Regions from separate parts of the Arthrobacter sp. D5-1 genome, predicted to be linked through region 1. Evidence: predicted binding sites of a transcription regulator. Region 1 holds the regulator's gene; the other holds the start of a gene.
The links. The regulator LexA, encoded in region 1, represses DNA repair genes until DNA is damaged. The targets are predictions, from matches to a motif close to TCGAACANNTGTTCGA.
Positions count from the first base shown of each region.

Region 2: the regulator LexA is predicted to act here: its motif matches at 3,328-3,343, upstream of AYX22_RS07485 (Y-family DNA polymerase).

Region 1 covers NZ_CP014571.1:1,851,454-1,856,417, forward strand. The annotation lists gene hflX (GTPase HflX) at 1-779, shown strand, start outside; gene AYX22_RS08485 (ATP-dependent DNA helicase) at 772-2,832, shown strand; gene lexA (transcriptional repressor LexA) at 2,829-3,572, opposite strand; gene AYX22_RS08495 (LysM peptidoglycan-binding domain-containing protein) at 3,918-4,277, shown strand; gene AYX22_RS08500 (histidinol-phosphate transaminase) at 4,356-4,964, shown strand, end outside.
Region 2 covers NZ_CP014571.1:1,611,720-1,616,683, reverse strand. The annotation lists gene cobA (uroporphyrinogen-III C-methyltransferase) at 1-760, shown strand, start outside; gene AYX22_RS07490 (uroporphyrinogen-III synthase) at 773-1,930, shown strand; gene AYX22_RS07485 (Y-family DNA polymerase) at 1,964-3,262, opposite strand; gene AYX22_RS07480 (GNAT family N-acetyltransferase) at 3,439-3,951, opposite strand; gene AYX22_RS07475 (metalloregulator ArsR/SmtB family transcription factor) at 3,948-4,295, opposite strand; gene AYX22_RS07470 (MIP/aquaporin family protein) at 4,347-4,964, opposite strand, start outside.

The DNA.
Region 1 (4,964 bases):
AACTGGACCGTCGTCGCATCCGCACCCGCATGGCCAAGCTTCGCCGTGAGATCGCCGCGATGAAGCCGGCGCGCGAGACCAAGCGCGCCAACCGCCGTCGTAATGCCGTTCCTTCCGTCGCAATCGCCGGATACACGAACGCCGGCAAGTCATCGCTCCTGAACCGCCTCACCGACGCTGGTGTGCTGGTGGAGAACGCCCTGTTCGCCACCTTGGATCCCACCGTCCGTAAAGCCCAAACGCCGGATGGCATCGGCTACACGTTGGCGGACACTGTGGGGTTTGTCCGTTCGTTGCCGACCCAGCTGATTGAAGCCTTCCGCTCCACCTTGGAAGAAGTGGCGGACGCAGACCTGATCCTGCACGTAGTGGACGCCTCGCATCCTGATCCCGAAGGCCAGATTGCTGCTGTCCGGGAGGTCTTCACAGAGGTGGATGCCCGCAAGGTGCCCGAGATCATCGTCCTGAACAAGGTTGATGTCGCGGATCCCTTCGTCGTTGAGCGCCTGAAGCAGAAGGAACCGCGTCATGCGGTTGTTTCTACACGCACTGGCCAAGGCATCGCCGAACTGCTGGAAGACATCAGCCGGTCCATTCCCCGCCCGGGGGTGCGCCTGGAGCTTCTCATTCCCTACGACCGCGGCGAAATGATCAGCAAGCTCCACAGCTCCGACTCGGAAATCCTCACCCTCGAGCACGAGGAAAACGGGACCCGTGTTGTTGTCATGGTCCGCGAAGGACTGGCAGCCGAACTGGAGCCGTTCGTCACCAATGGTTGAGAAGGTGGCGGCGGACGCCGTCGAGTCGTTGGGGGAGAAGACCACCCTCGAGTTGTTGGACCGGGCTGTTGCCGGCATGGGCGGTCAAAGCCGTACCGGGCAGCACGAGATGGCCAAGCATGTCACCAGGGCCATCGAGACCGGGGAGCACCTGCTGGTCCAGGCGGGAACGGGAACAGGTAAGTCCTTGGCGTACCTGATTCCATTGATCGCGCATTCGATGGACAGCGACAAACCGACTTTGGTGTCCACCGCCACCTTGGCACTCCAAACACAGATTGTTGGCCGCGACCTTCCCCGGCTGTTGGAGACCATCAACCCGGCCCTTGAACGCCCCGTCAACGTGGCGCTCGTCAAGGGCAGGGCCAACTACGTCTGCCGGCAAAAACTCGAAGGCGGGTTCCCCAGTGAGGAACCGTCCGAGGGTCAGCTGTTCTCCCTGGGCGAGGACACCAGTGTCCCGCACTTTGCGGCGTCCATGGGGGGACCGCAATCACAGCTGGGCAAGGAAGTGGTCCGGCTTCGCGAATGGGCCGAAAAGACCACTACCGGCGACCGTGACGAACTCATGCCCGGCGTCACGGACCGGGCTTGGCGGCAAGTCTCCGTGACGTCCATGGAGTGCCTCGGCGCGCAGAAGTGTCCCCTCGCCGAGGAGTGCTTCAGTGAGTTGGCCCGGTCCCGCGCAGGCGAAGCCGACGTCGTTGTCACCAACCATGCCATGCTGGCCGTCAGCGCCTTCGAGGGGCTGGCTGTGCTGCCCGAATACGACGTCGTGGTAGTGGATGAGGCCCATGAACTGCAGGACCGGGTGACGGGCGCGGTGTCAGGCCAGTTGTCCGTGGCCATGGTCCATGCGGCGGCGTCGAGCGCGCGCAAGCACACGGCCATCACGGTGGATGCCCTCAACGCGGCCGCCGATCGTTTGGATATGGCCATAGCGGGCGTGCCCAATGGTCTTCTGCCCAGTGGGCTCAATGACGAACAGCTCGACTGTTTGGACCAACTGAGGGAAGCCACACGCGCAGCATTGTCGGATTCGAAGACGGATTCTTCCAACGCGGTCGACGGCGGCAGGCAGCTGGCGCGTTCACGGCTCATGCTCATTCTGGAGCTGTGCGAGCGGATGCTCGCGGCCAAGGAGAACCGGGAAGTGGTGTGGTTTTCCCGCAACAGTACGTTCGATCCCCAGCAGGGATACTCGCAACCCGACGAGACCGCTCCGGCCCTGATCAACATTGCGCCCCTGAGTGTGGCGGGACGCCTGCGCGAAGGTCTCTTTGCCGGTCACACAGTGGTGCTGACTTCAGCTACCCTGGCCATCGGCTCGGCTTTCGAACCGGCTGCAGGTGGCCTTGGACTGATTGGCGATGGAGCGCCAAGCTGGACCGGGATCGATGTTGGCTCGCCCTTCGATTACCCCAAGCAGGGTGTGCTTTACGTGGCCAAGCACTTGCCCAAGCCTGGCCGTGGAACTTCGCCCGAGGCCCTGGATGAGTTGGAAGACCTCATCCGCGCTTCCGGTGGGGGAGCGCTGTGTCTTTTCTCGTCGCGGCGGGCGGCTGAGGAAGCCGCCGATGCCATGAGGCTTCGTCTCGACGTCAGTATTCTCTGTCAGGGTGAATCCACCATGGCCGCATTGGTGAAGCAGTTCGCCGACGAGCCCGATACCTGCCTCTTCGGCACGATGTCGCTGTGGCAGGGTGTGGATGTCCCCGGTGGTTCGTGCCGCCTTGTGGTCATAGACCGAATCCCGTTCCCGCGTCCGGATGACCCGTTGATGACTGCCCGCTCTCGTGCCGTGGCACAGTCGGGTGGAAACGGATTCATGGCCGTGTCAGCGACCCACGCCGCCATTCGTCTGGCCCAGGGGGCAGGCCGGCTCATCCGTTCCACCGGGGACAAAGGGGTTGTAGCGGTCCTGGACTCCCGGCTCTCAACAGAGCGCTATGGGGGCTTCCTCAGGGCAGCCCTGCCGCCGTTCTGGGCGACGACGGACCGAACCGTGGTTCGGGGCGTCCTGGAGCGTCTGGGCCCGGCCAAAGCCTCCTAGAGGGAACGCAGGACCGACACGACCTTGCCCATGATGGTGGCTTGGTCGCCGAGGATGGGTTCGTACTGGGTGTTCTGCGGAAGAAGCCAGGTGTGCCCATCGCGCTGGCGGAAGGTTTTGACGGTTGCTTCGTCGTCCAGCAGTGCTGCCACGATGTCTCCGTTGATGGCGTCGTTCTGCCGGCGGACAACTACCCAGTCGCCGTCGCAGATCGCGGCATCGATCATCGAGTCGCCGGCCACCTTCAGCATGAAGAGTTCGCCGTGCCCTACGAGTTGCCGGGGCAGGGCAAGCACGTCCTCCACGGTCTGGTCAGCAAGGATGGGGCCGCCGGCAGCGATCCGACCAACCAGCGGGACCATGGCAGTATCGCTGGCGCTGGCAAGCTCTGTGACGGCAAAGCCACCCGTGCTGCGGAGCGTAGTGGGTGCTTCCACTCCCGGAATGGTTCCGCCATCGAGGGTCAACGGCATGAGGACTTCCATGGCCCGGGGACGTTTGGGATCGCGGCGGAGATATCCAAGCTTCTCCAGCTGGGAGAGCTGGTGCGTCACGCTCGACAGGCTTGCCAGGCCCACGGTGTCTCCAATTTCGCGCATGCTGGGCGGATAACCGTTGTCATTGACGGACCGCTGGATGGTTTCCAGGATCTTCTTCTGACGGACAGTCAGGCTCTTGGGACTCTTTTGAGGCTGCTGGCTCCGCAGGGGTGCCCCGCCGCCGGTGGCTTTCGCTGCCATGTTCGCCAATGCCTTTCCATTCCGCCCGGAGTGAGCCCGGGGTCGTCGGGTCTACAAAAAATGTCAGACCCTCCTGTTCCACTGAAACAGTGCTGTTTCTTCACTCAAACGTAGGGCAGCCACAGGCGTTTATCAAACATTTGTTCTAGCGAGTCTCGACACCGTTCGTTGATAAGTGCTAAAAATGTCATAGCAAGGTTCGAATATGTGTTCTATAAACCTGATGCTGACGCCGGCTGTTCGAACGAAGTGTTCGAACTGACGGAGTTGGGCAGGGGAACACACAGAATTGGCAGCCATGTACCGGGACCCGGCGCACGGCAATAGCTCAGAAGGGCTCAGCTCATGTCCGCAATCACTACGTTCGCTGATTTCCGCACCACCCAGGCGCCTGCGCGTCTGCGCCTGACCCGACGGGGACGGATGGTCTTCTTCGGTATCCCGGCGATGCTGCTGGTGGCTGCGCTGCTGAGCCTGGCTGGATTTATCACGTCACCGGCCAAGGCTTCGGATTCCCAGGCGCAACTCCAACCGCCCGTCGCTGTCACTGTTACGGTTCAGCCGGGACAATCGCTGTGGGGCATCGCCGGAGCCGCTGCTCCTGAGCGGGATCCCCGCGACGTGATTGCGGAGATCATCCAGCTCAATGACCTCCGTGGCGGCCGTATCCAGCCGGGTCAGCAACTGTTCGTGCCCGCAAATTAGTACGTTGCATGCCCGCATGAGCCGGCCACCCGGCGTCACAGTTAGTCGGCAGTCCCGGCGGCCCCTTAAACTGTGGTGGTGAGTGACCAGCTTGAGCGACTTAACCGACTACCCCTTCGGACCAACCTGCGTGGACTGAGCCCTTACGGTGCTCCGCAGCTTGACGTCCCCATTTTGCTCAACGTCAACGAAAACACCCATGGCGTCCCGGCTGATGTGCAGGCAGCCATCACAGAAGCTGTTGCTGCTGCGGCCACGGGGCTCAACCGCTACCCGGACCGGGAGTTCACGGAACTTCGCCAGGCGCTGGCCGACTACCTTGGTCACAATCTTTCCCCGGACAACATCTGGGCAGCCAATGGCTCCAATGAGGTTCTGCAGCAGATCCTCCAAGCATTTGGCGGACCCGGCCGGAAAGCACTGGGATTCCCGCCCACGTATTCCATGTACCCGTTGCTGGCCAGCGGCACGGATACCGAATACGTCCGCGGAGTCAGGGCTGACGACTACGGCCTCGATGCTGCCTCCGCCGCTGCACAGGTCCGGGAGACAGGTGCCAACATCGTGTTCCTGTGTTCACCCAACAATCCCACGGGAACAGGTCTGGGGCTGGATGTCGTTGAGGCTGTTTATGAGGCAGGCGAAGCCAGCCAGGCAATAGTGATCGTGGACGAGGCTTACCACGAG
Region 2 (4,964 bases), 240 kb from region 1:
CGTGACCTTGGTGGGCGGAGGTCCAGGAGCCTTGGACCTGCTCACGGTTGGCGCCGTGGACGCCCTGCGTGATGCCGATGTGGTGTTCTACGACCGTCTGGCCCCGTACCAGGAGCTGGCCGACCTGACCTCGGCCGAACTCGTGGATGTTGGCAAGCAGCCGGGCCTGCACAAGGTGACCCAGCGTGACATCGAGAAGCTCATGGTGGAAGCTGCGCTGCTGGGCAAGAACGTGGTCCGGCTCAAGGGCGGCGATCCGTATGTATTTGGCCGAGGCGGCGAGGAAGTGGCCGCCTGTGTTGCGGCAGGCGTCCCGGTGCGGGTGATATCCGGTGTCACCAGCGCCATCTCCGTTCCCGCCGCAGCCGGGATCCCGGTCACGCACCGCGAAGTCAGCCACATGTTCACCGTAGTGTCCGGCCATGCCCCCTTGACCGAGAAGGAACACACCCACCTTGCCGGACTTGGCGGCACGATTGTGGTCCTCATGGGCATTGGTACCCTTCCCCAGCTTGCAGCAGGGCTGCGCCGGGCAGGCATGGACGCGGACATGCCCATGGCTGTGGTGGAACGTGGCTACCGCCCGGGGCAGCGCACCACCATCGCTGATCTGGGTACGATCGAAACAGCTGCCACAGGCTGCAGCAACCCGGCCGTGCTGGTCATCGGCGAGGTGGTCCGGGTGGCTGAAGCCAACCGCAACCATGCAGAAGCATCCGCTGAACTGAGCCGCCTGGCGGCTTCGCTCCTTGAAGCCTGAAGGTAAAAACACATGACTGTTGCACGCGCCATCGAAGTCCACGACGCTACTGCCGCTCCGGAGGTTTCCGAAGCCGTCGACGCCCCGCTGGACGGATTCCGAATCGGCGTCACCTCGCACCGCCGCTCCCGTGACCTCATTGAGGCACTGGAGCGTCGCGGAGCCAGCGTGTTGCACGCCCCCGCTTTGAAGATCGCCCCTGTGCAGGAAGACATGGTCCTCATCGAGGACACCCGCACCATCATCGCGGCCAAGCCGGACATCTGCATCGCCACCACCGCCTACGGCATGCGCCGCTGGTGCGAAGCCGCCGATTCCTTCGGTATCGGCGAGCAACTCCTGGAAACCCTGTCCGCCTGCCGCATGTTCGTCCGCGGCCCCAAGGCCCGCGGTGCCGTGCGCGCTGCAGGACTTGCCGACGTCGGGATCAGCAGTGACGAAACCACCGCCACGCTGGTGGATATGCTGCTGGTCGAGGGCGTGCGCGGCAAAACGGTCGCCGTGCAACTGCATGGATACACCGATGTCCGCCAGCTGGAACGGCTGCGCATGTCCGGCGCCACGGTCCTGACCGTGACCCCGTACCGTTGGGTGAAGCCCGACGGCGAAGACAAGCTGCCGCGCCTGATCGAGGCAGTGGTGGGCGGCAACCTGGACGTACTGACGTTCACCAGCGCTCCGGCCGTAGACGCCATGTGGAGCACAGCTCACGAAATGGGCCTGTACCGCCAGCTCATCGAAGCCCTTAAAGGGCCCGTCACTGTTGCCGCTGTTGGGCCGGTCACCGCACTACCACTGGTCGACGCCGGGCTGACGCCACTGATCCCGGACCGTTACCGCATGGGCGCACTGATCCGTTTGGTGACCGAACACTTGTCCCTTAACCATGTACGCCGGTTGGAGACCAAGAGCGCCACGATCGAACTGCGCGGGCGCTGCCTGCGGATCAACGGTGAGGTGGTGGACCTGGCACCGGCTCCCCTGCTGCTCCTGCGGGCACTGCTCGGCGCGGGCGGAGCGGTACTGTCCCGGGAAGCGCTCTCGGACCTGCTGGACCTGCGCGGTTCTGTGCATGCCCTGGACATGACGGTCAGCCGCCTGCGTTCCTCGCTGCCGGACGGCAAGCTCGTGGAGACCGTCGTGAAGCGCGGGTACCGGCTGCGCGCGTAGCCTCCCTGTCTCTACGAGGTGGCGGCTCCCACGTCAGGCCGCCTTTACCAAGGGAAGTTCATCCCAGTTGGTGGTGTACCGGGGGCTGAGCATGTCGCGTTTCATGGACCAGTCCGGTCCTCCCTTGATTCCAGCGTGCCCCAGACCTATGGAGCCGCGGCCGTACCGCTTGCTGACTTGCTCCAGCAGGGGGCCGATGCCACGCTCTTCGTGCCGGTTCTCGAAGATCTCCAGGGGCTTCTGGTTGCCGCTGGGACGGAGGTCAGTGACCATGATCCCGGCCTTGGCATACCTCACGCCTTCCTGGATCCTTGGAACCAACGCATGCGCTGCCTTGGTCAGCAGCACGGGATCCGAAGTGGGCATGGGCAGTTTGACGTTAACGGTGGGAAACGACTTGTCGTTGGGGTTGTAGACCGATGTGGCAGCAAAGGCCGTCAACAGCTTTGCTTGGAGGTCATGTTTGGCCAGCCTGGCACTGGCCATCTGTCCGTAGATACTGAGCACCTGCCGCAGCTGCGCCGCCGTCGTGATCGGCGTGGAAAAGGAGCGGGAGAAGATCAACTGGTCCCTCCCGATCCTTTCCTCCTCCATCGGGATGCACGGGGTACCCTGCAATTCCAGCACCGTGCGCATCATGACGATGGAGAACTTGTCCCGCAAAGCCACTGGGTCAGCCCGGACCAGGTCCAGGATGGAGAAGATCCCCATGGCATTCAGACGTTTGGTCAGCCTGGTGGCAACACCCCAGATCTCCATCACGGAGAGCCGTGCCATGAGTGCTTCACGGTGGGCTTCTGGAATCGAGTCCCACCGGCACACTCCGTTGAAGCCCGGATTGTGTTTGGCCCATTTGTTGGCCAGCTTGGCGAGGGTCTTGGTTCTGGCGATACCTACGCAGACCGGAACCCCCACGTGCCGTTGGCACGCCGCTTTAATGGTGCGTCCCAACTCCAGCAGCTCTTCGGGCTGCCCTTTCACTCCGAGAAACGCCTCATCAATGGAGTAGACCTCCTGCCACGCCGAGTAGCGGGCCAGGAGCTCCATGACACGGGAGCTGATGTCCCCATACAGTTCGTAGTTGCTGGAGAGGGCAATGAGCCCCCATTCCTTGGCCCGTGGAGCAAGTTTGAACCATGGCTCCCCCAGCCCGATCCCCAGCTTCTTGGCTTCCGGAGACCTGGTGACTGCACAACCGTCGTTGTTGGACAGCACGATCAGCGGCTTGCCCTCCAGCGAGGGATTGAACGCACGCTCGGCCGACGCATAGAAGCAGTTGATATCCACGTGGGCGATCTCCTGCATCTGATGCATGAGTGCTGGCTTGGACATCGTCCTCCTCCTCCGTTCGGCCTTAGCACGCACGCTGCTGTTCCCCTGCAGGACACGCCGCGCATTCGAACATATATTCGAATACCTTTACTGTACTGCCACGCACCGACAAGACGGCTTCGGCCTGACCGCCGACAAGAATGCCGCCGGTTTAGTGAGCGGCATCAATCAGATAGTTACACTGCGGGTGAGCGGCGTTCGAGCAGGAGTGTGTCGCGCCACTGGCCGGCGGCGGGACCGTAGGTCATGCGGGCGATGCGGCTCCTGTGTCCAATGACCCGGAAACCGGCGGATTCGTGGATCCGGAGGCTGGACTGGTTCTCCGGGAAGACGCTGGATTGGATAGTCCACACCCCGTCGCGCTCGGTGGAGTCGATGAGTGCCTGCAAAATGGCTTTGCCCAGACCGAGGCCGCGGGCTTCGGCCGCCACATAAATGGAGTGTTCGACCACGCCCGCGTAGGCAGGCCGGGACGAGACGGCGGAGACGGCGGCCCAACCCAGAACACCCCGTCCGGGCGCTTCGGCGACGATCCGGTGCGCCTTCAACCTGGAGGTGTCGAAGGATTCCCAATCGGGAGCCTTTTCCTCAAAGGTGGCGTGCCCCGTCTCGATGCCTTGCTGGAAGATGCGCCGGACAGCGGGCCAGTCGCCTTCCCGCATGGGCCGGACATCAAAATCACGCCTCATAGGGCAGTGAGGACTCCGGCGACGTCATCCAGGGCTCCGGGGACCAGCGAGTAGTACGCCCAGGTGCCGCGCTTTTCGCGATGCAACAGACCGGCCTCGACCAGGATCTTCAGATGGTGGGAGACGGTGGGTTGACCCAGATCCAGCGGTTCGGTGAGGTCGCAGACGCAGGACTCACCGCCGTCGGCGGCCTTGACGATGGAGAGCAGGCGCAGCCGGTTGGGATCCGCCAGCGCTTTGAACACGATGGCCCGGCGCTGCGCTTCTTCAGCACCAAGGGCTGGGGTAGCTGGCGGGCAGCAGATGGTCTGCGTGTCCGGTTCGAGCAAGGGCAGCGAGGTCATCTACCTATTATGCCGCAACATTGACATTCATCAATGTTTAGGCCGGGGGGACTACTGCTTGGCCGCTTCTACGGAGTGAGGGATGACAACGTCGGCGGCGGCCCGGCCGGCATGCGGGAAAAGCAGGAGCAGGATTCCAACGCCAACAGCCGCACCGAGGACCTGGACGGCGAGGAATGGTGGGACGGAACCCGGCGCAATGCCAGCGAAAGTGTCGCTGAAGATACGGCCGATGGTCACGGCCGGGTTCGCGAACGACGTGGAGGACGTAAACCAGTACGCAGCGCCGATGTAGGCACCTACAGCCGGGGCGGCCAAAGCGCCGCGTTTGGTGGCCGCAAGGGAGAAGATCAGCAGGACCAGACCGGCAGTCGCGACCACCTCGGCCAGCAGATGACCCGCCGTTGCCCGCCCCTTGGTCGAGATGGACGTACCCACCTCAAACATCGCGTTCGCCAAGACACTGCCACCGATGGCACCGGCAATCTGGGCCAGGACGTAGAGGCCGAGGTCCGGCAAGGACAAGCCGGATCCGCCGCGCCGTCCGAGGAACCAGTCCACCATGGAGACAACCGGGTTGAAGTGGGCGCCACTGACCGGCCCGAACATCAGGATCAACACCGTCAGGCCAAGCACCGTGGCCGTGCTGTTTTGCAGCAACTGCAGGCC